DNA from 2 places in the Kitasatospora sp. NPDC086801 genome. Region 2 is predicted to be linked to the other one. Evidence: riboswitches for the same ligand, from Rfam matches in the RefSeq annotation. Region 2 holds a riboswitch; the other holds the start of a gene.

Region 1 (14,712 bases), on a different contig from region 2:
GGTCGAGCTCGCACTGCACACCGAGGGTGGCTGGCAGGTGCTCGGCACCTCCGCCACGGACTCCGACGGCCGGGCCAAGGACCTGCCGGCCGTGGAGGCGGGCTCGGTCGTCCGGCTGCTCTTCGACACCCGCGCCTACTACGCGCTCAAGTCCGCGGAGCCGCCGTTCTTCCCCGAGGTCTCGATCGTCTTCACGGTCGCGCCCGCGCAGCACCACTACCACGTGCCGCTGCTGCTCAACCCGTTCGGATACTCGGTCTACCGCGGAAGCTAGTAGACCGACCTGGAAGCTCTAGGAGCCACGTCATGGCCCACGTGCTCGGTCAGAACCAGTACGGCAAGGCGGAGAACCGCATCGTGCGGGTCTACCGCGACTCCACCCGGCACGAGATCAAGGACCTGAACGTCTCGGTCTCCCTCCGGGGCGAGTTCGAGGACGTCCACCTCACCGGGTCGAACACCAACTGCCTGCCCACCGACACCACCAAGAACACCGTGTACGCCTTCGCCAAGGAGCACGGGATCGAGTCGGCCGAGGCCTTCGGCATCATCCTGGCCCGCCACTTCGTCGACGACACCGAGCGCGGCGTCGTACACAGCGCCCGGATCCGGATCGAGGAGTACGTCTGGGACCGGATCAGGACGCCGGACAACTCGGCCCGCTTCATCGGCTCGGAGGAGGTCGGCCACTCCTTCGTCCGCAACGGCCAGGAGACCCGCACCACCGAGATCGTCTACGACGGCGAGACCGTCCAGGTCGTCTCCGGCCTCAAGGACCTCATCGTCATGAACTCCACCAACTCGGAGTTCTGGGGCTACATCAAGGACAGGTACACCACCCTGCAGGAGGCGTACGACCGCATCCTCGCCACCCAGGTCACCGCCCGCTGGAAGTACGGCTACGACGGCCGGGACGGCGAGGCCCAGCCCAACTGGAACCGCTCCTACACCCACGTGCGGCGGCACCTGCTGGAGGCCTTCGCCGAGACCTACTCCTACTCGCTGCAGCAGACCCTGCACTCGATGGGCACCCGGGTCCTCAACAACCGCGCCGAGGTGGACGAAGTCCGCCTGGAGCTGCCCAACAAGCACCACTTCCTCGTCGACCTGGAGCCCTTCGGCCTCAAGAACGACAACGAGGTCTACTACGCCGCCGACCGGATGTACGGCCTCATCGAGGGCACCGTGCACCGCGAGGGCGTCATCCCGGTCATCCCCGTCGCCTGACCCCCCCATCCCCATGGACACCGCCCGGAATCGCCGCACCCTCCGGCCCCCAAACGCCGGCCGCGTCCGGGCGGGCAGCAGTACCCGCACCATCCGCCCCACCAGCATCACCCGTTCCACCAATTTCTCCACCCCCACCCACCGGAGTTCGTGCCCGCCCCGCGGCGGCCGGCCCGGGGCACTGGAGAAGCGTCCCGAGGGACTCCTGCACCGCCGTCCCGCCCTCGGGGCACCTCCAGCGCCGCGGGCGCGCCGGGAGTCACGGGCACAAGAGGGGCTCGACATGGCACCCAGCAACACCAGCAGTAACGACGGCGGTTCCACCCCGGCAAGAACCCCCGGCCCGGACGGCGCGTCGGCCCACCTCCCCGGTGAGCCGTCCGGGCCCGGGACCCACCCCGTGGACGAGTTGCTGCCCCCGGTGAAGCTCTTCTCCACCGGACTCCAGCACGTCGCCGCGATGTACGCGGGAGTCGTCGCACCCCCGCTCATCGTCGGCGCCGGCGTCGGGCTCTCCCCCGCCGAACTCGCCCTGCTCATATCGGCCAGCCTGTTCACCGCCGGACTGGCCACCCTGCTCCAGACCCTCGGCATCTGGAAGATCGGCGCGCGACTGCCGTTCGTCAACGGCGTCTCCTTCGCGGGAGTCGCGCCCATGATCGCCATAGCCAAGGGCTCCATCGACAGAACGGGGGGACCGAAGGACGCCCTCCCGGTGATCTTCGGAGCGGTGATCGTCGCGGGGATCCTGTGCTTCCTCGCGGCACCGTACTTCTGCAAGCTCATCCGGTTCTTCCCCCCGGTCGTCCAGGGCACCGTGATCACCCTCATCGGGGTGTCCCTGCTCCCGGTGGCGGTCAACTGGGCGCGCGGCGGCTCGCCGGGCGCCCCCGGATACGGCTCCATGCGGGCCGTCGGGCTCGCCGCGATCACCCTCGTCGCGGTGGTGCTCTGCAACCGGCTGCTGCGCGGCTTCTGGCAGCAGCTCTCGTTGCTCATCGGCTTGGCGTTCGGCACCCTGATCGCCCTCCCGCTGGGCCTGGCCGACTTCGGCGCGGTCAAGGACGCGAAGGTCTTCGCGCTCCCCTCCCCGTTCCACTTCGGCGCGCCCCTCTTCGACGTCGCCGCGATCGTCTCGATGTGCATCGTCATGGTGGTCGCCATGACCGAGTCCACCGCCGACATGCTCGCCCTGGGCAAGATCGTCGAGCGCGAGGCCGACGAACCCACGCTCGCCGCCGGCCTGCGGGCCGACGGACTGGCCACCGCGCTCAGCCCCGTCTTCAACGGCTTCGCCGCCAGCGCCTTCGCCCAGAACATCGGGCTGGTGGCGCTGACGAAGATCCGCAGTCGCTTCGTGGTCGCGGCCGGCGGCGGCATCCTGATCCTGCTCGGGCTCTTCCCCGTGCTCGGGTCGGTCGTCTCCCTGGTACCGCAGCCCGTCCTGGGCGGCGCCGGGATCGTGCTCTTCGGCACCGTCGCGGCGAGCGGCATCCGCACCCTCGCGGAGGCCGGCATGGAGTCCAGCTCGAACACCCTCCTGGTGTCCGTGTCGCTCGGCGTCGGCATCGTCCCCATCGCGGTGCCGACCTTCTACGACTCCTTCCCGGAGGCCGTCCGGACCCTGATGCACTCCGGGATCTCGGTCGGCTGCGTGATGGCCGTCCTGCTCAACCTGCTCTTCCACCACGTCGGAGCCGCCCGCCGGACCAGATCCGGCCGGACCTCCGGCGCGACGGTGCCGACGGCGACACCGTCCTGACCGGCCCGGGAGGGGTGCGTGCCGTGCGGCGCACGCTCCTCCCGGCCCTCCCCCATAGGAGTGACACCATGGCAGTCCAGCCCCCACCCGCCGACCAGCGGATCGTCATCGAGAACGTCGCGATCGCCACCGTCGACACCGACGACACCGAGTACGCCCGCGGACACGTGGTCATCCTCGGCAACACGATCGAGTCGGTCGGCGACGGACCCGCCCCGCAGTGGCTGGACAACGTGGTGCGCCGGATCAACGGCGAGGGCCACCTGGTCACCCCCGGCCTGGTCAACACCCACCACCACTTCTACCAGTGGATCACCCGCGGCCTCGCCCAGGACGACATCCTCTTCGACTGGCTCGTCGCCCTCTACCCGACCTGGGCCCGGATCGACGAGAAGCTCGTCCACGCCGCCAGCCAGGGCTCCGCCGCAGCCCTGCTCAAGTCCGGCTGCACCACCGCCTCCGACCACCACTACGTCTTCCCCCAGGACGGCGGCGATGTCCTCGGCGCCTCCATCGAGGCCGTCCGGGAACTCGGCCTGCGGTTCACCGCGCTGCGCGGCTCCATGGACCGCAGCAAGAAGGACGGCGGCCTCCCGCCGGACCACGCGGTCGAGGAGCTCGACGACATCCTCACCGCCTCCGAGGCCGCGGTGGACACGTACCACGACTCCTCCTTCGGCTCGATGCTGCACGTCGCCATCGCGCCCTGCTCGCCGTTCTCGGTCTCCACCGACCTGCTCCGCCAGTCCGCCGAACTCGCCCGCCGCAAGGGCGTCCGGCTGCACACCCACGGCTCGGAGACCGCCGAGGAGGAACAGTTCTGCAAGGAACTGTTCGGAATGGGCCCGACCGACTACTTCGAGTCCGTCGGCTGGCTCGGCGAGGACGTCTGGATGGCGCACTGCGTCCACATGAACGACTCCGACATCGCCAAGTTCGCCGAGACCGGCACCGGCGTGGCCCACTGCCCGTCCTCCAACGCCCGGCTGGCCGCCGGGATCGCCCGCGTCCCCGACATGCTCAAGGCCGGCGTCCCGGTCGGTCTCGGCGTCGACGGCACCGCCTCCAACGAGTCCGGCGAACTCGGCACCGAGCTGCGCAATGCCCTGCTGATCAACCGGCTGCACGGATCCCCGACCGCCCTCACCGGCCGCCAGGCGCTGCGGCTGGGCACCATGGGCGGTGCCCGGGTGCTCGGCCGCCAGAACGAGATCGGCTCGATCGAGGTCGGCAAGCTCGCCGACCTCGCGCTGTGGAAGATCGACGGCGTCATGCACTCCTCCATCGCCGACCCGGTCGCCGCCCTCACCTTCGGCGCCCTGCCGCCGCTGGCCGCGCTGTTCGTCAACGGCAACGCCGTCGTCGAGCAGGGCCAGCTGACCACCGTCAACGAGGACCGGATCGCCCGCGCCTGCGCCCGCGCCGCCAAGGAGCTCGCCGCCCGGCCGGTCTGACGCCCCGCTCCGCCTGTTCACCCTTCCACCCCTGAACTCCGGGCCGCCCAGGGACGGCGCGTGACCCGGACTCCGCAACCCGGCCTTCCCGGCCGGCACGCGGACCGCAGCCCCGGACCCACGGCGAGGGTCCGGGGCTGCGGCGTGCCCGGGGGTGGGGTGGGGGCTCGGGCTCGGGGGAACGGGTTCCGGGGGACGGACTCCGGGGGACGGACTCCGGGGGACGGATGACAAGTGACAAGTAACAGATCACAGCGAACAGATAACAGATGACGAAAGTTGTCATCTGTTATCTGTTCGCTGTGATCCGTCTGCTGTTATCCGTCCGCCGCTACGCGTCCGGTCTCAGGCGGTACGCCCGAGCGAGCCGAGGTACGCGCGCCAGCCGCCGTGGTGGGTGATCTCGCGGTGCACCCCCCGCTCCACCTCGCCACGGGCGAGCAGCATCGACAGGCAGGCGGAGCCGTCGTCGAGCTTGATGACGCCGAGCTCCAGCTCGCGCGGCTCGCCGGGGAGGATGACGTCGCGCAGGTGCTCCAGGGTGATGTCGTAGAGCTCGCCCTCGATCACGGTGTCGACCGCCGGATCGGCGAGCAGGCCCGGGCAGACGTCGTCGATCGAGAAGAAGCGGTAGCCGGGGGCGGTCCGGGCCGGGCCGATCAGCGAGTCGGCGACCTTGGCGTGGAACGGTCCGCCGACCATGGCCTGACCGTTGAAGAAGATGCGGGGCACGGTTGAACTCCTTACCGGGTACCGGGAAAAGGCCGTTCCGCACGGCGACGAGAGGACGGGTGGAATCGTCGCCGTACGGAACGGAGTAATGGGCCGGCGGGACTGCTACAGCCTGGCAGGCGGCAGCGGTGGCGCCGGCGGATGGATTGGGGGCTCAGCCCAGCAGGGGAAGCGCGGGGAGGGTCAGGAAGTCCGCGAACTCCTCGGCCAGGGCGACCTGTTCGAAGAGCTGGGCGGCCTCGCGCCAACGGCCGCCGGCGTACACGTCCTCGCCCAGCTCGGCCAGGAGTTCGGCCAACTCCGCGGCGACCAGGGCGCGGACGAGGTCGGCGGTGGCCTTCTCACCGGTGTCGGACAGGACGACGCCGTTGTGGATCCACTGCCAGATCTGCGAGCGGGAGATCTCGGCGGTGGCGGCGTCCTCCATCATGTTGAAGATGCCGACCGCGCCGAGGCCGCGCAGCCAGGCCTCGATGTAGCGGATGCCGACCTGGACGGCGTTGTGCAGTCCGGCACGGGTGCAGGTGCCGCCGGCGCCGGCGACGTCGAGCAACTGGGCCGCGGTGACCGGCTCGGACGGCCCGGGGTTGTCCTTCTGGTTGGGGCGCTCGCCGAGCACCGCGTCGAAGGAGGCGCGGGCGACCGGCACCAGGTCCGGGTGGGCGACCCAGGAGCCGTCGAAGCCGTTGCCGGCCTCGCGATCCTTGTCCGCCTTGACCTTCTCCAGGGCGGCGGCGTTGACCTCCGGGTCCCTGCGGCTGGGGATGAACGCGGCCATGCCGCCGATCGCGTGGGCGCCGCGCCTGTGGCAGGTCTGCACCAGCAGGCGGGTGTAGGCGGCCATGAACGGCGAGGCCATGGTGACGGTGTTGCGGTCCGGCAGGATGTAGTGCTCGCCGGCGTCGCGGAAGTTCTTGACGATCGAGAACAGGTAGTCCCAGCGCCCGGCGTTGAGGCCGGCCGCGTGGTCGCGCAGCTCGTAGAGGATCTCGTCCATCTCGAACGCGGCGGTGATGGTCTCGATCAGCACGGTGGCGCGGACGGTGCCGTGCGGGATGCCGAGCGCGGCCTGGGCGTGGGTGAACACGTCGTTCCAGAGCCGGGCTTCGAGGTGGCTCTCGGTCTTCGGCAGGTAGAAGTACGGGCCGGAGTTGGGGTCCTCGGCGCCCTTGGCGAGCAGCCGGGCGGCGTTGTGGAAGAAGTACAGACCGAAGTCGAGGAAGGCTCCGGCGACCGGGGCGCCGTCGACGAGCAGGTGGTTCTCGTCCAGGTGCCAGCCGCGCGGGCGGACCACCACGGTGGCGAGTTCGGCGGCGGGCTTGAGGGCGTACGCCTTTCCGGCGGGGGTGGTGAAGTCGATCCGGCCCTCGAAGGCGTCGATCAGGTTGATCTGGCCGCTGACCACGTTCTCCCAGGTCGGGGAGGTGGCGTCCTCGAAGTCGGCGAGCCAGATCCGCGCACCGGAGTTGAGGGCGTTGATGACCATCTTGCGGTCGGTGGGGCCGGTGATCTCGACCCGGCGGTCCTGGAGGGCGCGCGGCGCCTCGGCGACCTTCCAGTCGCCGGCCCGGACGTCGGCGGTGTCGGGGAGGAAGTCCAGCGTGCCGGCCCGGGCGATCTCCGCCCGGCGGGCCTTCCGCCTGACCAGGAGCTCCTGTCGGCGCCCTTCGAAAGCGCGATGGAGGCCGACGACGAAGGCGACCGCCTCCGGAGTGAGCACCTCCTCCGCCCGGTGGACGCGCGGACCGGCGACAGTGACGACCGGAGCGGCGGGGGAGGCGCCGACGGGTCCCTGATCTGTAGCCATGGGCAGGACACTCCTATGCGGTTGAGCCTGGCGGAGGGAGCTCCGGCGGGAACTTCCTTGATCGGAACCCACCTCGGCGAGTTCGATTCTGTAAGGTGGAGACTAGTTTCCGCGATACAGAATTTCAACGGTTTGTTGATGTGATCGCCGGGACTCTACTCCTCCCCGACAGCGAAGGGAACGCCGGTGGTTGCGACCCCCGACACAGCATCGACGACGAGCACGGACCGTGCGACCGGCGGCGTGCAGTCCGTCGAGCGCGCCTTCCAGCTCCTGGAGGCGCTGGCCGACTCCGGCGGCGTGGCCACGCTCAGCGAGCTCTCCACCAGCTCCGGCCTGCCGATGCCGACCATCCACCGCCTGGTTCGTACCCTCGTCCAGCAGGGCTATGTGCGCCAGGACACCACACGTCGCTACACCCTCGGCCCCCGGCTGATCCGCCTCGGCGAGACGGCCGGCCGGCTGCTCGGCAGCTGGGCCCGCCCCTACCTGGCCGAACTCATGGAGGCCACCGGCGAGACCGCCAACATGGCGGTGCTGGAGGGCGGCGAGGTGGTGTACGTCGGGCAGGTGCAGTCGCGGCGCTCGATGCGGATGTTCACCGAGGTCGGCCGACGGGTGCAGCCGCACTGCACCGGCGTCGGCAAGGCGCTGCTCGCCCAGCTCCCCGAGGACGAGGCGCGCGCCATCCTCGGCCCCAACCCGCTGCCCGCGCACACCGAGTACACCGTCACCGACCCGCAGGAACTGCTGCACCAGCTCGCCGAGGCACGCGAGCGCGGCTACGTGGTCGACGACCAGGAGCAGGAGATCGGCGTCCGCTGCATCGCGCTCGCCGTACCGGGCGCGCCGACGCCCACCGCCCTGTCGGTGTCCGGCCCGGAGGCCCGAATCCGGGCCCTGGAGGAGCAGACCGGCGCGTCCTCGCTGGTGCCGGTGATGCACCACATCGCGAACCGACTGGGGCAGGTCCTCGCCCCCTGACACACCGTCAGCGCACGCTCCTCGAACGGGAAGTCGATCCGGTCGACTTCCCGTGCGGGCGTTCCCCCGTTCGGGCGGACGCCGGGCGGGTTGCACCGGACCCCCGGCGGAGGCTCCGCCACCCTGGTGCGGACGCGGCCCGCGACGGCACGGGCGGCCGGGACAACAAGGGCACGGGTGAGCGGCGATGGAGCGCAGGGATGCGGGGCGCGGCTGTTCTGGGCGCGGGGATCAGGGGCTCGGGAATCAGGGGCTCGGGGATCAGCGGCCCTGGGATCAGGGGCGCGGGAATCAGCGGCCCGGGGGCTGGGTGCGCGGGGATGCGGCGTGCGGGGACACGGCGCGCCCGGGGTTCGGCGGGGCCGGCTTCCTCGCGGCCGTGGCAGCGGGCTGCGCGGTGGCGACGCTGGCCGCCGGCCCGTCCTGGGCGCTGCGGCGGCCCGATCCCCGGCCGGCGGTGGAGGTGGCGGCGGCCCCCACGGCGTCCCGCTCCGATCTGGAGGTGATCCGGCTCGACCCGGACCCGGCGCCGCCGGGCGGCACCACCACCGTCCACGCCTTCATCGCCAACCGCGGCCCCGACACCACCACCACACCGTTCACCGTGCTGGTGACGCTGCCGCCCGGGGTCTCCCCGGAGGGCCCGTACTTCCCGGCGGAGTGCGAGGTGCGGCACAACGGCCGCCAGGTGCGCTGCGCCTTCCCGCCCGGACTGCCCCCGCTGCGCAGCGCGACCGCGCTGGTGCCGGTGCGCCTGGCCCCGGACCTGCGGATCGGCACGCTCACCGGAGGCTCGGTCGCGGTGCGCGACGTGGACGACCCGGACGAGGGGAACAACCGGCAGCCGTTCGCCACCACGGTGGTCGAGACGGCTGCCGGTTTCTGACCCGGAAGGCCCGAAGAGGCTCTACCGGTACACGCGGACGTAGTCGGCGGCGAAGGTGATCGGGGCGGTGCCCTGCGGCGCCGGGTGGTACTTCCCCGCGCCGACCGACAGGTTGAGGATCAGGTACGCCGACCAGTTGGCGCCGACGCCCTTGCCGTCCGAGAACACCTTGACGCCGTTGACGTACCAGTCCACCGAGGTGGCGCCGTAGTAGGTGCCGATGGTCACCCACTGGTCCTTCGCGATGGCGCTCGCGTCGGTGTAGTACTTGGGGTCGCCGGGGTTGACGTGGTTGGTCAGCTCCAGCAGGTTCGGGTTGTCGGGGTGGTACTCGAAGGAGTCGACCTCCCCGTTGCCGTTCTTCCAGGTCCAGAAGGCGGGCCAGGCCCCGGAGCCGGACGGCAGCTTGACCCGGGTCTCGGCGTAGTCGCCGGTCTTGACCTGGAAACCCTCGCTGGAGCCCTCGGTGGTCAGGAAGCCGGTGTTCCAGGCCTGCTTGCCGTTCTCCAGCGTGGTGGTGCCGGGCGCGGCGGTGAAGGTGGCGACCCCGTTCGCGACGCTGACGTTGTTCTTGTTCAGCAGGTCGAGCTTGTTGTCGTCCGGGTTGTGGTTGCCGTACTTGTACGCGGTGCTCTTGTCGCCGACCCAGCGCGAGCCCCAGCTGATCGGGCTGTTGAACTCGTCGGACCAGGTCAGCGACTTGCCGGCGACCGGGGAGGCGGGGGTGCTCGGCGACGGGCTGGCCGTGGCGCTCGGGCTGCTCGTCGGGGTCGGCTTCGGGGCGGGAGTGGCGGTCGCCGTCGGGGTGGGAGTGGCGGTGGGGGTCGGCTTCGGTGCCGGAGTCGTGGTGGGGGTCGCGGTCGGCGTCGGCGTCGGGGCCGGGGTCGGGGTCGGGGTCGGGGTCGGGGTGTTGGAGACCACCAGTTGCTGCGAGGGCAGGTTGTGCCAAGCCCCGCCGAGGTCCTGCCAGAAGCCGAACTGGGTGTACGTCCCGGCCGGCAGAGCACGCGCGCCGCTGGTGAAGGACAGGCCGCTCGGGCAGATCTGCACGTTGGAGGCGTTGCCGGGGAAGTCGAGGTTCGCACCGGCCGCGTTGCGGACGCCCACGCCGACGGTCTTCGCGGTGAAGCAGGCCGAGGAGTGGAGGGTCAGCGAGGCGGTGGTGGCCTTGTTGGCGACCATGGTCGCCGGGGCGAGCCGGTCCTGGGTGACGGTCGGCGCGGTGGCGGCCTGGGCGCCGGAGACGGCCGGCAGGCCGAACAGTCCGGCGCCGGTGATCGCGAGTGCTCCGGTGGCGGCGAGGGCGGCGTTGCGGCCCCGGTGGGAGGGACGGGCGTGGCGCGGCGCGCGGCGCCGGGCAGGCTGATGCATGGAAGTGTCCTCTGCGACGCCTGCGAGGTGAGCTGTCGGATTCGGGCTGAGGTAAGCCCGGCCGCTTGTGGGAGCGGCTTCACCCCTAGCCACGGCCCGCACGCGGGAGCGTACGGGCCGGGCGCTGACCTTGGTTCCCCCGCTCCCGTCCGCTGTGGTGCTCGGTTGCCGGCCGGCGGGTGGACAGGACTCGGCGTCCCGGCGGCGGGGGTCCGCGAGGGCGGACGACGGTTGCAGGCTAGGCAGACCGTCCGTGAACGGACAACCTGGTCGGGCCGGTTGTCGCACAGCTCACAGTGGTGTCGATCAACGACGCTGCGTGGTGGATCAGTTGGGACGGATCGGCGGCCTCGAAGGGATCAAGGGCGCCGAGGGGCGGGGGGCGCCGAGAGGCCGGGAACGCCGAGGGTGCCGAGGGGCCGAGGGCGCCGAGGGCGAGCAGGAGGGCGGACAACGCGGTGGGGGTGCGTCTGACGGCGGTGGGGGTGCGTCTCATGGGGGTGGACGGTAGGACCGGCCGTCGGCGGGCGCCCAGGTGCCGGTCGCACACCCCACAGGCCTGCGCGGTGGCGGCCGGTGCCGTGGCGCACCGCCCACGGATGCGCCCACCCGGCTCACCGAGTCGGATAAATTGGAGCTCCGACATCTTCCGCAGTGCACAAGACCGCCGTGCACGGCTCCACAGGAACGAGGTACCGCCCCACCATGACCGCGCCCCTGCCCGCCTTCGCCGGCCGCACCTACCTCTTCCGGGCCGACAACGGCGCGGCCTTCCGCAACACGTACTCGGCCGACGGCAGGCGGCTGCGCTGGGAGGGCCTCGGCGAGTCGGCGGGCCAGTGGGAGGACGTGCGGCTGCACGTCGCCGAGGTGGCGCCGGAGATCTACTTCATCAGCTGGACGGAGGAGAGCGGGATCACCGTCAGCCACGTGATGGACCTCGGCCGGCTGACGGTGCGCGCCTTCTGGACGTACGAGGGCGAGGGCGGCCGGGTCGGAGAGCTCCACACCGGGACGCTGGAGCGGGTGGCCTGAGCCTCGCCGCTCCCGCGCCCCGGGCGCTGTCCGCCGGCCTGCCCGGGCCGCTTGCCCGGGCCGCTTGCTCAGGCCGCCCGCTCGGGCCGCTTACTCGGGCGGCCTCAGCGGGCGGTCCGCCCAAGCGACCTGCTCAGGCGGCCTGGTTCGGGACCTTGAGGTGCTGGGACAGCCACTCCAGCGAGGACGGCAGCAGCGCGCTCCAGGTCTCGAAGTTGTGACCGCCGTTCTCCAGCATGCTGTAGGAGACCTTCATCGGGGACTGCGCCGCGTCGACGAAGGCCTCGGTGTCGTGCCGGTAGTCGCCGTCGCCCTTCTTGGTGCCGGCCAGCAGCACGGACACCTTGGGCTGCGGCAGGTTCTTCAACCGCCACATCAGGTTGGCCTCGTCGCGGCGCTGCTTGCTGCCGCCGAACAGGTCACCCGTGGTCGGGTCGTCGGCGGCGTCGTAGTAGGCGGAGAGCGCGACGGCGGTCGGGAAGACGTCCGGGTGGCGCATGGCCAACTTGAGGGCGCAGTAGCCGCCGGTCGAGTTGCCCATGAAGGCCCAGGCCTGCGGGTCGGACGAAACCCGGAAGCTCGCCTGGATCGCTGAGGGGACGTCCTTGGTGAAGTACGTGTCGGACTGCGCGCCGCCCGGGATGTCCTCGCACTCGGTGTCCTGCGGCAGGGCCGGCGAGGGGCGCATCAGGACCATGACCGTCGGCTGCATCTTGCCGTCCTGGAGCAACTTGAGTGCTGCGCCCGGGTAGTTGAACCGGGTGATCAGGTTCTCGGCGATCCCGGGGAAGCCGGTGCTGACGATCACCGCCGGGAACTGCCTCTGCGCGTACTCCGGCTGGAAGTACTGCGGCGGCAGGTAGACGTACCCCTCGGTGGACAGCCGGCTGGCCGCGCCGTCGATCCGCACCTTGCGGATCTCGCCGGACTGGCTGGGCTCGCGGCCCATCGCGCCGCCGCCCTTGACGGAGGCGTGGCCGATCGTCTCCACGAGCAGTCGACCGGACGCGTCCGCCTTGTTGTGGATCACCACTGGGCCGGTGTCACCGATGCCCAGCAGGTCGTCCCAACTGCTGTAGAAGGCGAAGTAGTTGTTCGCCACCAGGCCGAGCGCGGCGAGCACCGCGAGCTGGGTGGCGAGCAGCGCGCCGATCCGGCCGAGCACTGCCTGCCAGGTCTGCTTGGCGAGTCTTGGCCACAGCCAGACCGTGCCGGCCGTCATCACGACGGCGATCAATACGGTCAGCGCCAATACCTTGTGGCTCGTCAGACCCATGTCCTACTTGCTCCCACGCCTCGAACTCCCCGCCCCCTCCGTCCAGGACATCCGAGGTGATCACCCCGGTTCCCCCACCGGGGCGCGCGATCACCCACCCTAACGGGGCCGGGAAGCGGGAACGGGTGACAGATGACAGCCGACAGATAACAGATAACAGATAACAGATAACGAAATCTGTCAGCTGTCATCTGTTACCCGTTACTTGTTCGCGGCCGGGCGGGGCTCAGCCCTCCCGACCGTAGAGCCGCAGCCCGGCCGTGAGTTCGCGCATGCAGCGCGCGCCGAGCTCCCGCGGGGAGCCCGGGCCGGCGGCGGGGGCGTCCGAGGCGGCCCACTCCTCAAGCGCGACCCGGATCGCGGCGGTCGCCGCGGCGGCGGCCAGCCGGATCTCCAGCGGGTCGGTGCCGCCCGGACAGCGCGCCGCGAGGACCGTCCGCAGCCGCTCCTCGGAGTCGGCGTGGACGCGCTGCCACGTGCCGTCGAGGCGTGGGTCGCGCAGCAGGCTTCGGGTCCACTCCATCGCTTCGACCGCCTCGCCGTCGGGCGGGGTCAGCGAGGCGACCGCCGAGCGCTCCAGCGCCTCGCTCACCGGCAGGTCGGCCGGGGCCTCGGCGAGCTGGTCGACCCAGCGGCGCCCACCGGCCGCCAGTAGCGGGGCGACGGCGTCCTCCTTGACGGAGAAGTACCGGTAGAAGGTGCGCAGCGAGATGCCCGCCGCGAGGGCGATCTCCTCGGCGGTGGTCGCCTCGGCCCCGCGCTCGGCGAAGAGCGCGGCGGCGGTGCGGGCGATGTCCAGCCGGGTGGCGTCGCGGCGGCGCTGGTTCAGGGTGGGGCGTCCGGTCACAGGGCCAGCGTACGCGGGCCGGTGCCACTGTGGCGCGGCACGCCGAGGTGGCACCCAGATGACTTATTGGCACGTTATGCCACTTAGGCGTACCGTGCCTCCTGAGGTCAAGCGACCACGAACGAACGGAGTACCACCATGGAGCGCTTCAGCGGACGGAACGTCCTGATCACCGGCGGCGGCTCTGGCATCGGCCAGGCGACCGTGCACCGGATCCTCGCCGAGGGCGGGAAGGTCGTCGCCGTCGACGTCAACGAGGACGGTCTGAAGGAGACCCTGGACCGCGCGACCGCCGACGGCAGCGCGGACCGCCTGGCCATCCAGGTCCTGGACATCTCGGACGAAGCAGCCGTCGTCACCGGCGTCGCGGCCGCGATCGCGGACCTCGGCGGGCTGGACGTCCTGGTCAACGCGGCCGGCATCCTCCGCTCCTCGCACACCCACGAGACCAGCCTGGAGTTCTGGAACAAGCTCCTCGCGGTCAACCTGACCGGCACCTTCCTGATGACCCGCGAGGCGCTCCCCGCGCTGCTCGCGGGCGGCAGGGGCGTGGTGGTCAACTTCAGCTCCACCTCGGCGAGCTTCGCCCACCCCTACATGGCCGCGTACGCCGCGACCAAGGGCGGCATCCAGTCCTTCACCCACGCCATCGCCTCGGAGTACTCGAAGCAGGGCCTGCGCGCGGTCTGCGTCGCGCCGGGCAGCATCGACAGCGGCATGACCCACAACCCGGGCCTGCCCGCCGACGCCGACCTCAGCCTGCTCGCCAAGCTCGCCCCGGCCCTCGGCCAGGGCTTCGCGGGCCCGGAGACGGTGGCCGGCGTGATCGCGATGCTGGCCTCCGACGACGGCGCGTTCGTCACCGGCACCGAGCTCCGCATCGACGGCGGCACCCACATGTGACCCGCCGGACGGCAGCACGACAGCGGGGCCCGCGCCACTCCCCCGGTGGCGCGGGCCCCGCTGTCGCGTCGCGGACGGACGGCCGTCAGCCGCCACCGTCAGCGCAGCGGCTTCGCCATCACGAGCTCCCGAGTGACCCCGTCGACGAGCGGCGCACCCGGCTCGGCGAGTGCGGTGAAACCGTGCCGGCGGTAGAGCGCGATCGCGGACTCGTTGCCGGGGATCACCGCGAGGCGCAGCGTGCTGCCGCCGGATGCTCGGGCCCAGCGCTCGACCTCCTCCAGCAGGCGGTCGGCGACGCCCCTGCCGCGCGCCCGCGGTCCGACCCACACCGAGCGCAACTCCCGTACGCCGTCGGCTCCGGGGACGCCGTCCGCCAGGCCGACGGGGATGGCGTCCGGACCGTCCGGACCGTCCAGCAGCGCCGC
Region 2 (14,712 bases):
GAAGGAGGCGAGCCGGCCGCGGTAGGCGGTCGGCGCCACCTCGGCGATGTAGGTGGGCGCGATCACCGAGGCGATGCCGATCGCGATGCCGCCGACCACGCGCCAGGTGGCCAGCACCTGGATGCTCGGCGGGAACATCGAGCCGATGCCGCTGATCGCGAACAGGGTGGCGGCCAACAGCATGGTGCGGACCCGGCCGAGGTGGTCGGCGAGCCGGCCGGCGGCCACCGCGCCGGCCGCCGAGCCGAGCAGGGCGATGGCCACCACGAAGGCCGTTTCGCCGTTGCCCACGGCGAAGTGCCTCTGGATGCCCGTCACCGCGCCGTTGATCACCGCGCTGTCGTAGCCGAACAGGAACCCGCCCATCGCGGCGGCGGCGGAGATGAAGATGACGTGCCCGAGGTGGGCCTCGCCCGCCCGATGGCCGTTGACTGTGGACAAGCGCGCTCCCCGAGGTGGACGGGCCCGCTCTGACGGCCGAGTGGGCAGGACTCGTCTCACATTCGAGCAGCGGCGCGGCCGCCCTGCCCGAATTGGGGACCGATCGGGTGATCGGGGGTCAGTCACTCGGGGCGTGTCGGGCAGTTCACGCCGGGCGTGCGAGCTGACTGGCGCGCCCTCGGGTCAGTCGGTGCGCCCCCGGGGCCGGCTGACGCGTCCCAGGGTCGGCTGCCGTACCGGGGCCGGCCGACGCACTCCCGGTTCAGTCGACCCGCCGCTGGTGGCGGCGCAGCAACTGGGTGCGGGCGGCGGCGTCCTGGTCGCGCCGGGGGTGCGGGGCGCTCGCCCGGCCGGCCTCGCGCTCGGCCAGCCGGTCGGCGATCGCGTACTGGGCGTCGGCCGGCTTCTTGTCGTCGTACTTGAACTTGGCGCGCACCTCGCGGACCGTCAGACGGAGCCCGCGCAGGCCGGGGAGCAGCCGGGAGAACTCGCCCTCACCGGGCACCACCCGGGTGTCCGGCGTCTCCGGCTGGAAGTGCGCCAGCTGGCGGTTGAGGATCTCCGCCTTGCCCGCCGCGGACTCGACGAGCTCGGCGGTGCAGTGGAAGTGGACGGAGGCGTAGTAGCTGGTGGGCGTGCCCGGCTCGCCGCGCCAGTGGCCGGGCGCGAAGGCGTAGCCGTCGGTGACCGCGAGGGTGACCTGAGGGTCGGCCCGGACGGCGGCCAGCAGCGGGTTGGGCGCGGCGAGGTGGAGCAGGATCTCGCCGCGCCCGGCGTCCAGCAGGAAGTGTGTCGGGACGAGCACCGGGCCCTCGCCCGGTCCGCCGTTGGCGGCGAGCAGGCCGAAGTCGCGGCCCTCGGCCAGCCAGGCGCGCCACTCCTGTTCGTCGCCGCGGTCCCAGGATCTGATCAGCATCGGCGGGACTCCGTCAGCGGAGGTAGCCGCGCAGGTGCGCGGGCAGCGGGACGGTGGTGGAGGCGGCCGGCTCGGGGGTGCCGTGCACGGTGGTGACCGGGATCAGGCCGGACCAGTGGGGCAGGTCGAGGTCCTCCGGGTCGTCGTCGGCGCCGTCCTCGCGGGTCTTGGCCGAGACCTCGTCCAGGTCGAGACGGAGGACGGCGGTGGCGGCGAGTTCCCTGGCGTTGGGCGGGCGGACCTCGGCGGAGCGGCCGGGGATCGCGTGGTCGACCAGCGCGGCCAGCGCGACGTCCAGCTCCTCGGGGTCGGTGACCTGGTGGGCGGTGCCGTGCGCGATGACCGAGCGGAAGTTGACCGAGTGGTTGAACGCGGACTTGGTCAGCACCAGCGCGTCGACCAGGGTGACGGTGAGGCAGACCGGCAGGCCCTGGTCGCCGGAGGCGCTGCGCAGCGGACGGCTGCCGGTGGAGCCGTGGACGTACAGCCGGCCGCCGACGCGGGCGTAGATGGTCGGCAGGACGACGGGGGCGCCGTCGGCGACGAAGCCGAGGTGGCAGAGGTACGCGTGGTCGAGGATGTCGTGGATCGCCTCCTGCTCCCAGGTGGCGCGGTCCTTGTAGCGGGTGGGGGTGGTGCGGGGGGTGCGGGAGTAGCTGGCGGAGCCTTCTGAAGGAGCCGACATGACAACCTCTATGTACTAGTGCATAATTTACTTTGTGCTAGGAGACTATCCGCTGAAAGGGCGACGCGCCAGCGAAATCGCGTCCCACATCGAACAGGGCGTCAGCACCGGACGCCTCGCCCCCGGAACCGCGCTGCCCCCGCTGCGCGACCTCGCCGCCGAACTCGGCGTCAACCCCAACACCGTCGCCGCCGCCTACCGGCTGCTCCGCGACCGCGGAGTGATCGAGACCGCCGGCCGCAAGGGCAGCCGGATCCTGCCCAGGCCCGCGCTCACCCCGCGCGACCAGATCCGCGTCCCCGTCCCCCCGCACGCCCGCGACCTGTCCGCCGGCAACCCCGACCCGGCGCTGCTGCCGGACCTCGCCCCGGTCCTCGCGGCCGCCGCCGGGGCCGCCCACGCCGAGCCCGTCCTGTACGGGCACCCGGCCATCGACCCCGGGCTGCTCGCGCTCGCCCGCGCCTCCTTCGAGGCCGACGGCCTGCCCGGCGGCCCGATCGCCGTCGCCTCCGGCTCGCTCGACACCATCGAGCGCATCCTCGCCACCCGGCTGCGCCCCGGCGACGCCGTCGCCGTCGAGGACCCGGGCTGGGGCAGCCTGCTCGACCTGCTGCCCGCGCTGGGCCTGCGGCCCGCGCCCGTCCGGCTGGACGACGAGGGCCCGCTGCCCGACTCGCTCGCCGCCGCGCTGGCCGAGGGCGCCCGCGCGGTGGTGGTCACCAGCCGGGCGCAGAACCCGACCGGCGCCGCGCTCACCGCCCGCCGGGCCGAGGAACTGCGGGCCGTCCTGGCCGAGCACCCCGGCGTGCTGCTGATCGAGGACGACCACGGGCACGGCATGGTCGACCAGCCCTACCACCCACTGGTGGGCGCCGACGCGCGGCACTGGGCCGTGGTGCGCTCGGCGGCCAAGGCGTACGGTCCGGACCTGCGGCTCTCGGTGGCGGTCGGCGACCAGGACACCATCGGGCGGGTCACCGGACGGCTGCGCCTGGGCGCCGGCTGGGTCAGCCACCTGCTCCAGCGGGCCGTCGCCGAACTGTGGCGCACCGACGCGGTGCCGGTCGCCCGGGTGGCCGGCGTCTACCGGGCCCGCCGGGACGCGCTGCTCGGCGAACTCGCCGCGCGCGGCATCGAGGCGCACGGCGAGAGCGGACTGAACGTCTGGGTACCGGTGCCGGACGAGACCTCCGCGCTGGCGGCGCTGGTGCAGCGCGGCTGGGTCGCGGCGCCCGGCGCGCGCTACCGCATCCAGTCCCCGCCCGGGCTGCGGCTCACCGTGGCCCAGCTGGAACCGGCGGACGCACAGCGGCTGGCCGAGGACCTGGCGGCCGTGCTGGGGGCGGCCGGGGGCGGTTCGCGGCTGGTGTGAACCGGGCTCCGCCGGTCCGGTTCGAACCCGGCGCTCCGATGGTCTGAACCCGGGGCCCCACTGGTCTGAACCCGGCGGTAACAAAGCGGGAAACCTGGTGCAGATACCTAGCGGTAACCAGCGCGGGCATGTCATGTTCATCGCGCCACCGGCCGGCGGCCCACCCTCACCTACGCGTCTTCCCGTCCCCACCGCACGGGGAGACCGAGCCGCAGGAGTTCCGCCGTGCCCGAAAACAGTTCGAGCATCACCCGCAGCGCCCCTCGACTCCACCGACGGCTGCTCACCGCGGCCCTCGCCCTCCCGCTGGCCGCCGGCGGCCTGATGGCCGGCGGCCTCGCCGCCGCCGCGCCGGCCGCCGCCGCCCCCGCGCCCCTCGCCGCGCCGGGCGGCCCCACCGCCAGCGTCACGCTCGGCGACAGCTACATCTCCGGCGAGGCCGGCCGCTGGACGGGCAACGCCGCCGGCACCAGCGGCAGCCGGGCCGGCACCGACCGCGCCTGGAACGGCAGTTCCGCCGACCCCTCCCGGATCTACGGGCCCACGGCCGCGAGCGGCTGCGACCGCTCCGACGTCGCCGAGGTGCTCAGCGCCTCCACCGGCGCGCAGAACGAGATCAACCTGGCCTGCTCCGGCGCCGTCACCGCGAACATCTTCCGCGCCGTCAACGGCGGCCAGACGCTCAAGGGCGAAGCCCCGCAGGCCGACCAACTCGCCACCGTGGCACGGCAGAACAACGTCAAGCTGATCACGCTGTCGATCGGCGGCAACGACCTCGGCTTCAGCGGCATCATCTCCAACTGCGTCCAGGACTACCTCATCTGGTACTCCTACTGCCACGACTCCGCGCAGTCCTCGATCGACTCGAAGATGCCCACCGCGATGGCCGGGGTCGGCAAGGCGATCGACGAGATCCGCGCGGTGATGGCCGACGCCGGCTACGCGCAGGGCGACTACCGCCTCGTCCTGCAGTCCTACCCCTCGCCGATCCCGCGCAGCGCCGAGATGCGCTACCCGGAGAGCGGCTGGACCCGCTCGAACACCGGCGGCTGCCCGTTCTGGGACGGTGACGCCGACTGGGCGCGCGACTCGATGGTGCCGCAGATCTCCAAGTCGCTGGCCACGGTCGCGGCGAGCAAGGGCGCCCAGTTCCTCGACCTCTCCGACATGCTGCAGGGCCGCGAGGTCTGCTCGACGGCCACCCGGCAGCCGACCGCCACCGCCGGACCGTCCGCGACCACCAGCGAATGGGCGCGCTTCCTGGACGGCGGCCTCAACACCACGCAGGGCGTGCTGCAGGAGTCGATGCACCCCAACTACTACGGGCAGCAGGCGCTCGGGCGCTGCCTGACCCTGCTGTGGGGGCAGAGCAGCGGCGACTACGCGTGCCGCAACACGGCGGGGCAGGACGCGAGCGGGATGTACCTGACGGCGCGGTGACGTCGTGGCGCTGTGACGTCGCGGCGTGGTGACGCTGTGACGTGGTGACGTCGTGGCGCGATGCCCGGCGCCCGGCTCCGGACCGGTTCCGGAGTCGGGCGCCGGGTGGCTCAGCCTTTGGCGAGCAGGGCCTGGGCGTGCGCCCGGACCTGATCCTTCGTCAAGTAGGAGTCGGTGTACTCGAAATCGCGCAGCCGGGCGGGTTGGCGGGCGAGGAAGCCGGTCCGGACGAAGTCGTCCCCGGCGGTGGCGTTGAGCAGCCAGTTGGCGCCCACCCGGAACTTGGCCGCGTTGGTGCGCATCGCCATCAGGTGGTAGCCGCGGGCCACCAGCTGGGCCGGCACCCCGTGCAGCTCCACGCCGAGCGGCTTGGACACCGCGTCCTTGCCGCCGAGGTCGACCACCAGGCCCAAGTCCTTGTGGTAGTAGGGCTCCAGAGGCTGGTTGCGGAGCGCGGCGATCACGTTGTTGGCCACCGCACGGCCCTGCCGGGCGGAGTGCTGGGCGGTCGGCGGGCAGACCGCGCCGTCGCCCTTCGCGAGGTCCGGTACGGCGGCTGCGTCGCCCAGCGCGAACACGCTCTCGAACTGCGGCACCCGCATCTCCGCCGTCACCGCGAGCCGACCGCGGACCGTCTCCGCGTCCAGCGTGCCGATCAGCGGGCTCGCGGCCACCCCGGCGGTCCAGATCAGCGTGCGGCAGGGCAGTACTCGGCCGTCGGTGAACTTGACCGACTCGGCGCCGACTTCGGCCACCGAGACACCGAGCGACACCTCGATCCCGCGGCCGCGCAGCACCTCCAGGGCGGCCAGGCCCAGCGCGTCGCCCAGCTCCGGCATCAGCTTCGGGGCGATGTCGATCAGGTGCCACTTGATCTGCCGGGCGTCCAGGCGTGGGTAGCGGCGGGCCGCGGCGGTGGTCAGGCGTTGCAGGCAGGCGGCCGTCTCGGTGCCCGCGTAGCCGCCGCCGACGACCACGAACTGAAGCCGGGACTCGCGCTCCCGCTGGTCCAAGGTCGCCGAGGCGAGGTCGAGTTGGGCGATCACGTGGTCGCGGACGTAGGTCGCCTCGGCGAGCGTCTTCATCCCGCGGGCGTAGTCGGGCAGGCCGGGGATGTCGAAGGTGCGGGTGACACTGCCGGGGGCGAGGACCAGGTAGTCGTACCTCTGCGCCACCACCTCGTCGGTGATCTTGCGGACCACGCACACCTTGGAGGCCGGGTCCACGCCGATCGCGCCGCCCGGAACGATGTGGGTGCGGCGCAGCGTGCGGCGCAGGGAGACCGCCACCGACTGCGGGGTCAGCACGCCGGCCGCGACGTGCGGCAGCAGGGGCAGGTAGAGCTGGTAGCTGAACGGTGTGACCAGCGAGATCTCGGCCTCCGACGGCGCGAGCTTGTGTTCGAGTCGGCGGGCGCACTCCAGGCCGGCGAAGCCGCCGCCCACGATCAGGATCCGAGGTCGTTCCATCGCTCATCCCTTTGCCGTGCAGGTCGTAACCGCGAAGGTCCCCATTGCTGTCCGCCACACTCGCACGGAGCAGCGGGGGCTGCCACCGGGGTGGGGCGGATGGTGGAGGGGTGGGTGCAGGTGACGGGGGTGGTGGGGTGAGGGTGTGTGTGGTGTGGGGCTGCGGGCAACTGCCACCGGGGCGGGGCGGATGGCGGAGGGGGGATTCGGGGCGAACGCGGAGGAGGGGTGGCGGGCGAACGGAGGGGAGGAGGTGACGGGTCGGCACCGATAGGCTGTCGGGCGTGCTCCCCGAGGTGACGGCGGTCCGTTATGTGACGCCACTGCGAGAAGGCGGCTCGATGCCGGGCCTGGTCGAAGCCGACGACCGGCGGCTGTACGCGCTGAAATGGGTCGGCGCGGCGCAGGGCCGGAAGGCGTTGGTGGCGGAGGTGCTGGCCGGGGAGTTGGGCCGGCGGCTCGGGCTGCCGGTGCCGGAGCTGGTGACGGTCGACCTGGATCCGGTGCTGGCCCGCAGCGAGCCGGACCAGCAGGTCCAGGACCAGATGCGGGCCAGTGGCGGGACCAACCTCGGGATGGCCTTCGTCAGCGGCGCGCTCAACTTCGACCCGCTCTGCTTCGAGGTGGATCCGGATCTGGCCGGTCAGGTGCTCTGGTTCGACGCGCTGATCGGCAACGTCGACCGCTCCTGGCGCAATCCCAACCTGCTGGTGGCGACCGGCGGGCTGCGGCTGATCGACCACGGTGCGAGCCTGATCTTCCACCACCACTGGGCGGGCGCCGCCGCCTGGGTGCGCCGCCCGTACGACGCCTCCGACCACGCGCTGCTGTCCGCCCGGCCGGACCTGGCGGCCGCCGACAAGGCGCTCGCGCCGCTCGCGGAGGCCGCGATCGAGGGCGCGGTGGCGCGGATCCCGGAGGTCTGGCTGCTGGACGAGCCCGGCTTCGACTCGCCCGAGGCGGTGCGCGCCGCGTACCGCGCCCAGCTGACCGGCCGACTGGCCGGTCCGCGCGACTGGCTGCCGGAGGTGCCCGCATGACCGAGCCGAGGACGTCGGCGCTGCCGGTCGCCGTCGAACTGCACGACTACGAGTACGCCGTGATCCGCGCGGTGCCGCGGGTGGAGCGCGGCGAGTGCGTCAACGTCGGGGTGCTGCTGTACTGCCGGCAGAACGCGCACCTGGCCGCGCGCACGCACCTGGACCAGGCCCGGCTGCTGGCGCTGGACCCGGTGGCGGACGTGAACGGGGTGCGGCGGGCGCTGCACGGGATCGAGGCGGTGTGCGCCGGGGGCCCGCAGGCCGGTCCGGCGGCGGGGGACAGCCCCGGGCAGCGGTTCCGCTGGCTGACCGCTCCGCGCAGCGCGATCGTCCAGCCGGGGCCGGTGCACACCGGGCTGACCGCGGACCCGGAGGCGGAGCTGCGGCACCTGTTCGATCAGCTGGTGCTCTAAGCTCTGTCGACCGGCCGGTGCTCCGTTTCCGGTCGAGCCGCCGACGGTTGCCGTGGTCAAAGCTTGAGTTACTGAAGCACTCGGCCGTACGCTGGCCCCATGGGTTCGACAGCGACGACGACCGTACCGACCAACGCCGAGTTGATGGAGGCGTTGGCCGCCGTCGGTGCCGCGTATTTCCAGGACTTCGCGGCGGCCGCGGCCCGGCACGGGCTCTCCTCCTCGCAGGCCAAGGCGCTCGGCGCGGTGCAGGAGCCGGTGCCGATGCGGGCGCTGGCCGGGCGGCTGGGCTGCGACGCGTCCAACGTCACCGGGATCGTGGACCGGCTGGAGTCGCTGCGCCTGGCCCACCGGGAGGCGGCGGCCGGTGACCGCCGGGTGAAGATCGTCGTGATCACGGACGAGGGCCGGGAGATCCTGAACCGCATCCGCGGCGAGATGGCCCGCACCCACCAGGCCTTCGAGGCGATGACCGACGAGCAGCGGATCGCCCTGCACTCGATCTGCGCGCAGGTCCTGCCGGTGCTGGCCGGCCGGGCGGGCGCCGCCCAGTAGCGGGCCGCGCCGCGCCGGACGGGAGCCGTCGGGCGGTCCCGGTCGGAGCTACCCGGTGCGCCGCCGCTCCGGCTGACCTCGGCTGTTAGGCTTGCGAAGCGTGAGCGCGAAGCCCCAGATCCCCAATGTCCTGGCCTCCCGGTACGCCTCGGCGACCCTGGCCCAGCTGTGGTCCCCCGAGCACAAGGTGGTCCTTGAGCGCCACCTGTGGCTCGCCGTCCTGAAGGCCCAGCAGGACCTCGGTGTCGAGGTGCCGGCGAGCGCCGTCGCCGACTACGAGCGGGTGATCGACCAGGTCGACCTCGGCTCGATCGCCGCCCGTGAGCGGGTCACCCGCCACGATGTGAAGGCCCGGATCGAGGAGTTCAGCGAGCTCGCCGGCCACGAGCAGATCCACAAGGGCATGACCTCCCGGGATCTGACCGAGAACGTCGAGCAGTTGCAGATCCGCCAGTCGCTGGAGCACGTGCGCGACCGCACGGTGGCCGTGCTGGTCCGGCTGGCCCGCCTGGCCGCCCAGCACTCCGACCTGGTCATGGCCGGCCGCTCGCACAACGTGGCCGCGCAGGCCACCACCCTGGGCAAGCGCTTCGCGTCGATCACCGACGAACTGCTGGTCGCCTTCCGCCGCCTGGAGGAGCTGATCGCCCGCTACCCGCTGCGCGGGATCAAGGGCCCGGTCGGCACCGCCCAGGACATGCTGGACCTGCTCGGTGGCGACACCGACAAGCTCGCCGAGCTGGAGCGCCGGGTCGCCGGGCACCTCGGCTTCGAGAACGTGCTGACCAGCGTCGGCCAGGTCTACCCGCGCTCGCTGGACTTCGAGGTGCTCACCGCCCTCGTCCAGCTGGCCGCCGCGCCGTCCAGCCTGGCCAAGACCATCCGCCTGATGGCCGGCCACGAGCTGGTCACGGAGGGCTTCAAGGAGGGCCAGGTCGGCTCCTCGGCGATGCCGCACAAGATGAACACCCGCTCCTGCGAGCGCGTCAACGGCCTGGCCGTCATCCTGCGCGGCTACGCCTCGATGACCGGCGAGCTGGCCGGCGACCAGTGGAACGAGGGCGACGTCTCCTGCTCGGTGGTGCGCCGGGTCGCGCTGCCGGACGCCTTCTTCGCCTTCGACGGCCTGCTGGAGACCTTCCTGACCGTCCTCGACGAGTTCGGCGCCTTCCCGGCCGTGATCGAGGCCGAGCTGGACCGCTACCTGCCGTTCCTCGCCACCACCAAGGTGCTGATGGGCGCGGTGCGCGCGGGCGTCGGCCGGGAGACCGGGCACGAGGTCATCAAGGAGCACGCCGTCGCCTCCGCGCTGGCGATGCGCGCGGGCGCCCGGGAGAACGAGCTGCTGGACCGGCTGGCCGCCGACGAGCGGATCCCGCTGGACCGGGCCGGGCTGGACGCGCTGCTGGCCGACCGGCTGTCCTTCACCGGTGCGGCCGGTGCCCAGGTCGCCGAGGTGGTCCGCCAGGTGGAGGCCGTCGCCGCCGCCTACCCCGAGGCCGCCAAGTACGCGCCGGCCGACATCCTCTGACGGTCGGTATCCTCTGACGGCCAGTATCCCCTGACGGCCAGTATCCCCTGACGGCCAGTATCCCCTGACGGGCCAGTCGTCTCCGACGGTTCGTCAGCCAGTCGAGGGCCCCGCCGCCGATCCGGTGGCGGGGCCCTCGTCCGTGGGGACGTGGCCCGGGTCGAGCGGCGGGGTGGTGCCGCAGGCCCACGCGCAGTCCGGCTCGGCCACCGGGCGGTCCACCGGCGCCAGCACGTTGCCGCGGACGGTCGTGAAGGCCGTCAGCCCGCCGGCGACCAGCAGTCCGGCGCAGATCAGCATCGCGGTGTGGAAGGCGGAGTCCACCGCGGACGGCACCCGGTAGGCGTCGCCGCTCAGCCCGGCGAGCGAGGGCAGCGCGGCGACCGCGAGCAGCCCGGCCGCGCGGGCGGCGGCGTTGTTGACGCCGCTGGCGATCCCCGCGTGCCGGACCTCGACGGCGGCCAGCACCGTCGCCGTCAGCGGTGCGACCAGCAGGGTCATCCCGCAACCCATCACCGTGACGGCGGGCAGCACGTCCGCCCAGTAGGAGGAGTCGGGGCCGGTGCGCAGCATCAGCAGCACCCCGGCGGCGCACAGCAGCGGGCCGACGGTGAGCGGGATCCGGGGGCCGATCCGCTTGCCCAGCCGCCCGGCGCGCGCCGACAGGGTCAGCATCAGCACGGTGATCGGGACCAGGGCGAGGCCGGAGACCAGCGGGGAGAAGCCGGAGACGATCTGCAACTGCACCACCAGCAGGAAGAACACCCCGCTGAACGCCGCGTAGACGCACAGGGTGACCAGGTTGACGGCGGTGAACAGCCGGGAGGAGAAGAGGCCGAGCGGCAGCATCGGCTCGGCGGCGCGGCGCTCGACCGCGATGAAGGCCGCGCCGAGCAGCAGGCCGATCGCGCCGGTGAGCCAGACCGCGGGGGACAGGCCCTCCCCGGCGGCGGTCAGCGCGTAGGTGATCGCGCCGAGGGCGAGCGCGGCGAGCAGCGCGCCCGTGACGTCGAAGCGGCCGGCGGCGCTCTCGTCCCGGCTCTCGGGGACGAACCGGGAGGTGACCGCGACCACGGCGGCCGCGAGCGGCAGGTTCAGCAGGAAGATCCACCGCCAGCCGGGGCCGTCCACCAGCCAGCCGCCGAGGAAGGGGCCGACCGCGGCCGACACCCCGCCGAGGCCCGACCACAGGCCGACCGCCGCCGAGCGGTCGTCCGGGTGGAAGACGGCTTGCAGCATGGCGAGCGAGCCGGGGGTGAGCAGCGCCCCGCCGATGCCCTGGACGGCGCGGGCGGCGATCAGCACGTGGATGGTGGGGGCGGCGGCGCAGGCCGCGGAGGCGGCGGCGAACCAGAGCACGCCGATCAGGAAGACCCGGCGCCGGCCGTACCGGTCGCCGAGCGCGCCGCCGAGCAGGATCAGCCCGGCCAGGGTGAGCAGATAGGCGTTGAGCGTCCATTGCAGGGAGGCGAGGGAGGCGCCGAGATCGGCGCCGATGCGGGGGAGCGCGACGTTCACCACGGTGCCGTCGAGCATCGCCATGCTGGAGCCGAGCACCGTCGCCAGGAGGACCCAGCGTCCCTGCGAGGTGCCCAGGCGCAATGTTCCTGCTTGGGAGGTGGCCACGGGCCGATCCTGCGCCCGTGGGGCGTGCGTGACAAGGGTCACCGGGGGGCGTGTCGGGGGGTGTGCGGTGCGTGAGCGGACGGGTGCGCAGCGGTGGCGGGATCGGCGCAGCGTCGTGGATCAGTGGCGCCGGGTGAATGGATTGTGCACGTACGGTGCAGCCGATCATTCGGAGGGTCACGGCGTCCCCGGGGGTTGTTGCCGGTTCAAGTGATCGACATTGCTTCACCCGAACGGATGGGTTTTAGTTCAGCGACCGCCCGGCCAGTCCGGACGGATCCACCGGGTGGAACGCCGAGTCCTGCCGCTGCCCGGTGGCTCGCACCGAACTCTGTACGGCAGGAGCGGGGGACCCACAGGTAAGTCGCCGGACCGGAAACGGCACGCTTTCGCGTACCCGGATCCAGGGCCGGCTAGGGGTGAAGCCGCATGTGCGGCCGGGCAACTCCAGCCCGAACCCGACAGCTCACCTCGCAGGCGTCGGAGAGGAAAATTCCATGCCTGCACAGGCTCGTCGTATCGCCCTGCCCCGCGCCGCCCGCATCGGGATCGCCACCGCCGTCACCGGTGTCTCCTTCGCCCTGCCGCTCGTCACCGCGATGAGCGCCCAGGCCCACCCCGCGCCGGCCGCCGCGGTCACCACCGCCCCGGCCGCCGCTTCCGCCGACCAGGCCCAGGCCCAGGCCCAGGCCCCGTCGCAGTCGCCGGAGAACTACCGCGTCGTCAGCGGTGACACCCTGTCCCAGATCGCCGACGCCAAGCACGTCGACGGTGGCTGGCAGGCGCTGTACGACCACAACCGCGAGGTCATCGGCGGCAACCCGAACCTGATCTTCCCCGGTCAGCAGCTCGTGATCGCCGGCCAGGCCGCCGCTGCCGCGCCCGCTGCTCCGGCCAAGCCCGCCCAGCCGGCCGCCCCGGCCGCGTCGGCCACCACCGCCGCCAAGCCGCAGGCCCAGCTGGAGGTCCAGACCGAGGCGGCGAAGCCGTCCGCCCAGCTCCAGACCCAGGTGCAGACCGCCGCGCCGACCGCCGCGGTCACCACCGTCCCGGTCGCGGCGGGCTCCGCCTTCGTCGCCCCGCTGGCCAGCCCGAAGCTCGGCACCGCCTACGGCGTGGCCGGCTCGATGTGGGCCTCCGGCCACCACACCGGCCAGGACTTCGTCGCCTCCACCGGCACCCCGCTGCGCGCCGTCGCCAAGGGCGTCGTGGTGAAGGCCGGCAACGGTGGCGCCTACGGCAACGAGGTCGAGATCAAGCTCGCCGACGGTCACTTCGCCGAGTACGCGCACCTCTCCTCGATCGGCGTGAAGATCGGTCAGACCGTCACCGCCGGCCAGCAGATCGGCCGCTCCGGCGCGACCGGCAACGTGACCGGCCCGCACCTGCACTTCGAGATCCGCAACGGTTCGGAGTACGGCTCGGACATCAACCCGGTCGCCTACCTGCGGGCCCACGGCGTCGCGCTCTGACCCGTGCCGCATGAGGAACCACCGCTGCTACGGGGCGAATCGACCTCCCGGGATGGTCATGTCGGGTGACCGCTCGACCGGGTGATCGCCGCAGCAGTGGACATGGGCGCGGGACACGCCCAGGCCGGCCCGGCTCGCGAGACTTCTCTCGCGAGCCGGGCCGGCCGCTGTCGTTTCCGGTTGGTGTCGTTTCCGGCTGATGTCGGGGAGGGTTGCGCCCAAGGCGAATTGACGATCAGTCAGGAAGGCTCGCTGGTCGGCCGGTTCAGATCCTGTGGGCGGGCAGGCCGTGCTGGGCGGCGGTCAGCAGCTCGTGCATCCGCTGGCCGAAGTCCTCGGTGTCGGCGGCCGGTTCGGGGAAGACCAGGCGGACGTCGCGGTGGCCGTGCTGGTGGTCCAGGCGCAGGACCAGGCCGTGGCGGTCCAGGGCGAGCGGGCGGACGTCCGGGTGCTGGGCGAGCAGCGCCGGGTCGAGCAGCCGGGTGAGGACGGCGAGGGCGTCGGCGTGGTCGTCGGCGAGGTGGGTGAGCAGGGTGGCCTCGTAGCGGGCCAGCGGGTCGGGTGCGGCGAGCGCGAGGTCGGCGGCGGTGAGCGCGCCGGTGCCGTACGGGGTGGCGAGGACGGCGTGGGCGATGTCCACGCGCAGGTGGACGCTGAGGCCGTCGTCGGCGAGGTGGGCCAGGTGCAGCCGGCCGGCCAGGGTGAGGCGGGCGCGGATCCGGTCGCGGACGGCGACGGGGGAGACGTCGGTGACGTCCAGGACGACGGCGAGCCCGTCGGTGGTGCGGGCGGCGGCGGTGGTGAGCGGGTCGCCCAGCGGGGCGCGCAGGCGCAGCCGGGAGCCGTGGACGGAGACCGGGGTGTCGAGGTCGTGGTGCTCGCCGCAGGCGCGGACGGTGAGCGAGGAGGTCGCGCTGAGCAGGCTCTGGACCCGCTCGGCGGTGGTGGGTTCGGGCACCTCGGCGTCGCCGGCGGGCAGGCTCATCGCGGACCTCCAGTTAGTTAGGTAAGCCTAACCTAATGTCCACTTGGGGGCGTGGCAAGTGGCGTGGCCGTGGTCGGTGTCGCTGCCGCCGAGGATAGGCGGCGCTTGCAAGTACCTGCGGATGTCTCGTATTGTCGACGCTGGTAGTTGCATGCGCAACGGTTCTCTCTGGAAAGCGGTCCCTCATGCCCCTCGCGCTCCTGGCGCTGGCGATCAGCGCCTTCGGTATCGGCACCACCGAGTTCGTGATCATGGGCCTGCTGCCCGAGGTCGCCGGCGACTTCTCGGTCTCCATCCCCACCGCTGGCCTGCTGATCTCCGGCTACGCGCTCGGCGTCGTGGTCGGCGGCCCGCTGCTCACCATCCTCGGCACCCGGGCCCCCCGCAAGGGCATGCTGCTGACGCTGATGGGCCTGTTCGTGGTGGGCAACCTGGTCGCGGCCGTCGCCCCCGCCTTCGGGCTGCTGATGGTCGGACGGATCGTCAGCGCCTTCGCGCACGGCGCGTTCTTCGGCATCGGCTCGGTCGTCGCCGCCGACCTGGTCGCCCCGCACAAGCGGGCCGGCGCGATCGCCCTGATGTTCACCGGCCTCACCGCCGCCAACGTGCTCGGCGTCCCGATGGGCACCCTGCTCGGCCAGCACTTCGGCTGGCGCTCCACCTTCTACGTCGTCGCCGGGCTCGGCCTGCTCGGCCTCGCCGGGATCGCGGCGCTGGTGCCCGTCCAGCCGCGGGCCGGGGCCGCCCGGCTCGGCCCCGAGCTGGCC

Evidence for each region. Region 2 has a riboswitch for cyclic di-AMP ahead of ACIPLC_RS33465 (peptidoglycan DD-metalloendopeptidase family protein). Riboswitches for the same ligand answer to the same signal wherever they lie in the genome.
Region 1: another riboswitch for cyclic di-AMP. It lies ahead of ACIPLC_RS14505 (hypothetical protein); the one in region 2 lies ahead of ACIPLC_RS33465 (peptidoglycan DD-metalloendopeptidase family protein).

Annotation. Positions count from the first base shown of each region.
Region 1 covers NZ_JBIVAX010000010.1:84,963-99,674, forward strand. The annotation lists gene uraH (hydroxyisourate hydrolase) at 1-274, shown strand, start outside; gene pucL (factor-independent urate hydroxylase) at 307-1,227, shown strand; gene ACIPLC_RS14475 (nucleobase:cation symporter-2 family protein) at 1,511-2,989, shown strand; gene ACIPLC_RS14480 (8-oxoguanine deaminase) at 3,058-4,443, shown strand; gene ACIPLC_RS14485 (gamma-glutamylcyclotransferase) at 4,789-5,175, opposite strand; gene aceB (malate synthase A) at 5,330-6,982, opposite strand; gene ACIPLC_RS14495 (IclR family transcriptional regulator) at 7,169-7,966, shown strand; gene ACIPLC_RS14500 (hypothetical protein) at 8,346-8,852, shown strand; gene ACIPLC_RS14505 (hypothetical protein) at 8,874-10,223, opposite strand; cyclic di-AMP (ydaO/yuaA leader) riboswitch at 10,226-10,393, opposite strand; gene ACIPLC_RS14510 (MoaF-related domain-containing protein) at 10,929-11,258, shown strand; gene ACIPLC_RS14515 (alpha/beta hydrolase) at 11,392-12,534, opposite strand; gene ACIPLC_RS14520 (TetR family transcriptional regulator) at 12,761-13,381, opposite strand; gene ACIPLC_RS14525 (SDR family NAD(P)-dependent oxidoreductase) at 13,520-14,284, shown strand; gene ACIPLC_RS14530 (GNAT family N-acetyltransferase) at 14,383-14,712, opposite strand, start outside.
Region 2 covers NZ_JBIVAX010000050.1:11,465-26,176, reverse strand. The annotation lists gene ACIPLC_RS33520 (sugar porter family MFS transporter) at 1-441, opposite strand, end outside; gene ACIPLC_RS33515 (FMN-binding negative transcriptional regulator) at 704-1,357, opposite strand; gene ACIPLC_RS33510 (pyridoxamine 5'-phosphate oxidase family protein) at 1,371-2,042, opposite strand; gene ACIPLC_RS33505 (aminotransferase class I/II-fold pyridoxal phosphate-dependent enzyme) at 2,077-3,414, shown strand; gene ACIPLC_RS33500 (GDSL-type esterase/lipase family protein) at 3,640-4,854, shown strand; gene ACIPLC_RS33495 (NAD(P)/FAD-dependent oxidoreductase) at 4,965-6,323, opposite strand; gene ACIPLC_RS33490 (HipA family kinase) at 6,608-7,363, shown strand; gene ACIPLC_RS33485 (DUF3037 domain-containing protein) at 7,360-7,776, shown strand; gene ACIPLC_RS33480 (MarR family winged helix-turn-helix transcriptional regulator) at 7,876-8,331, shown strand; gene purB (adenylosuccinate lyase) at 8,432-9,862, shown strand; gene ACIPLC_RS33470 (MFS transporter) at 9,956-11,488, opposite strand; cyclic di-AMP (ydaO/yuaA leader) riboswitch at 11,801-11,983, shown strand; gene ACIPLC_RS33465 (peptidoglycan DD-metalloendopeptidase family protein) at 11,986-12,960, shown strand; gene ACIPLC_RS33460 (DUF2470 domain-containing protein) at 13,226-13,945, opposite strand; gene ACIPLC_RS33455 (MFS transporter) at 14,131-14,712, shown strand, end outside.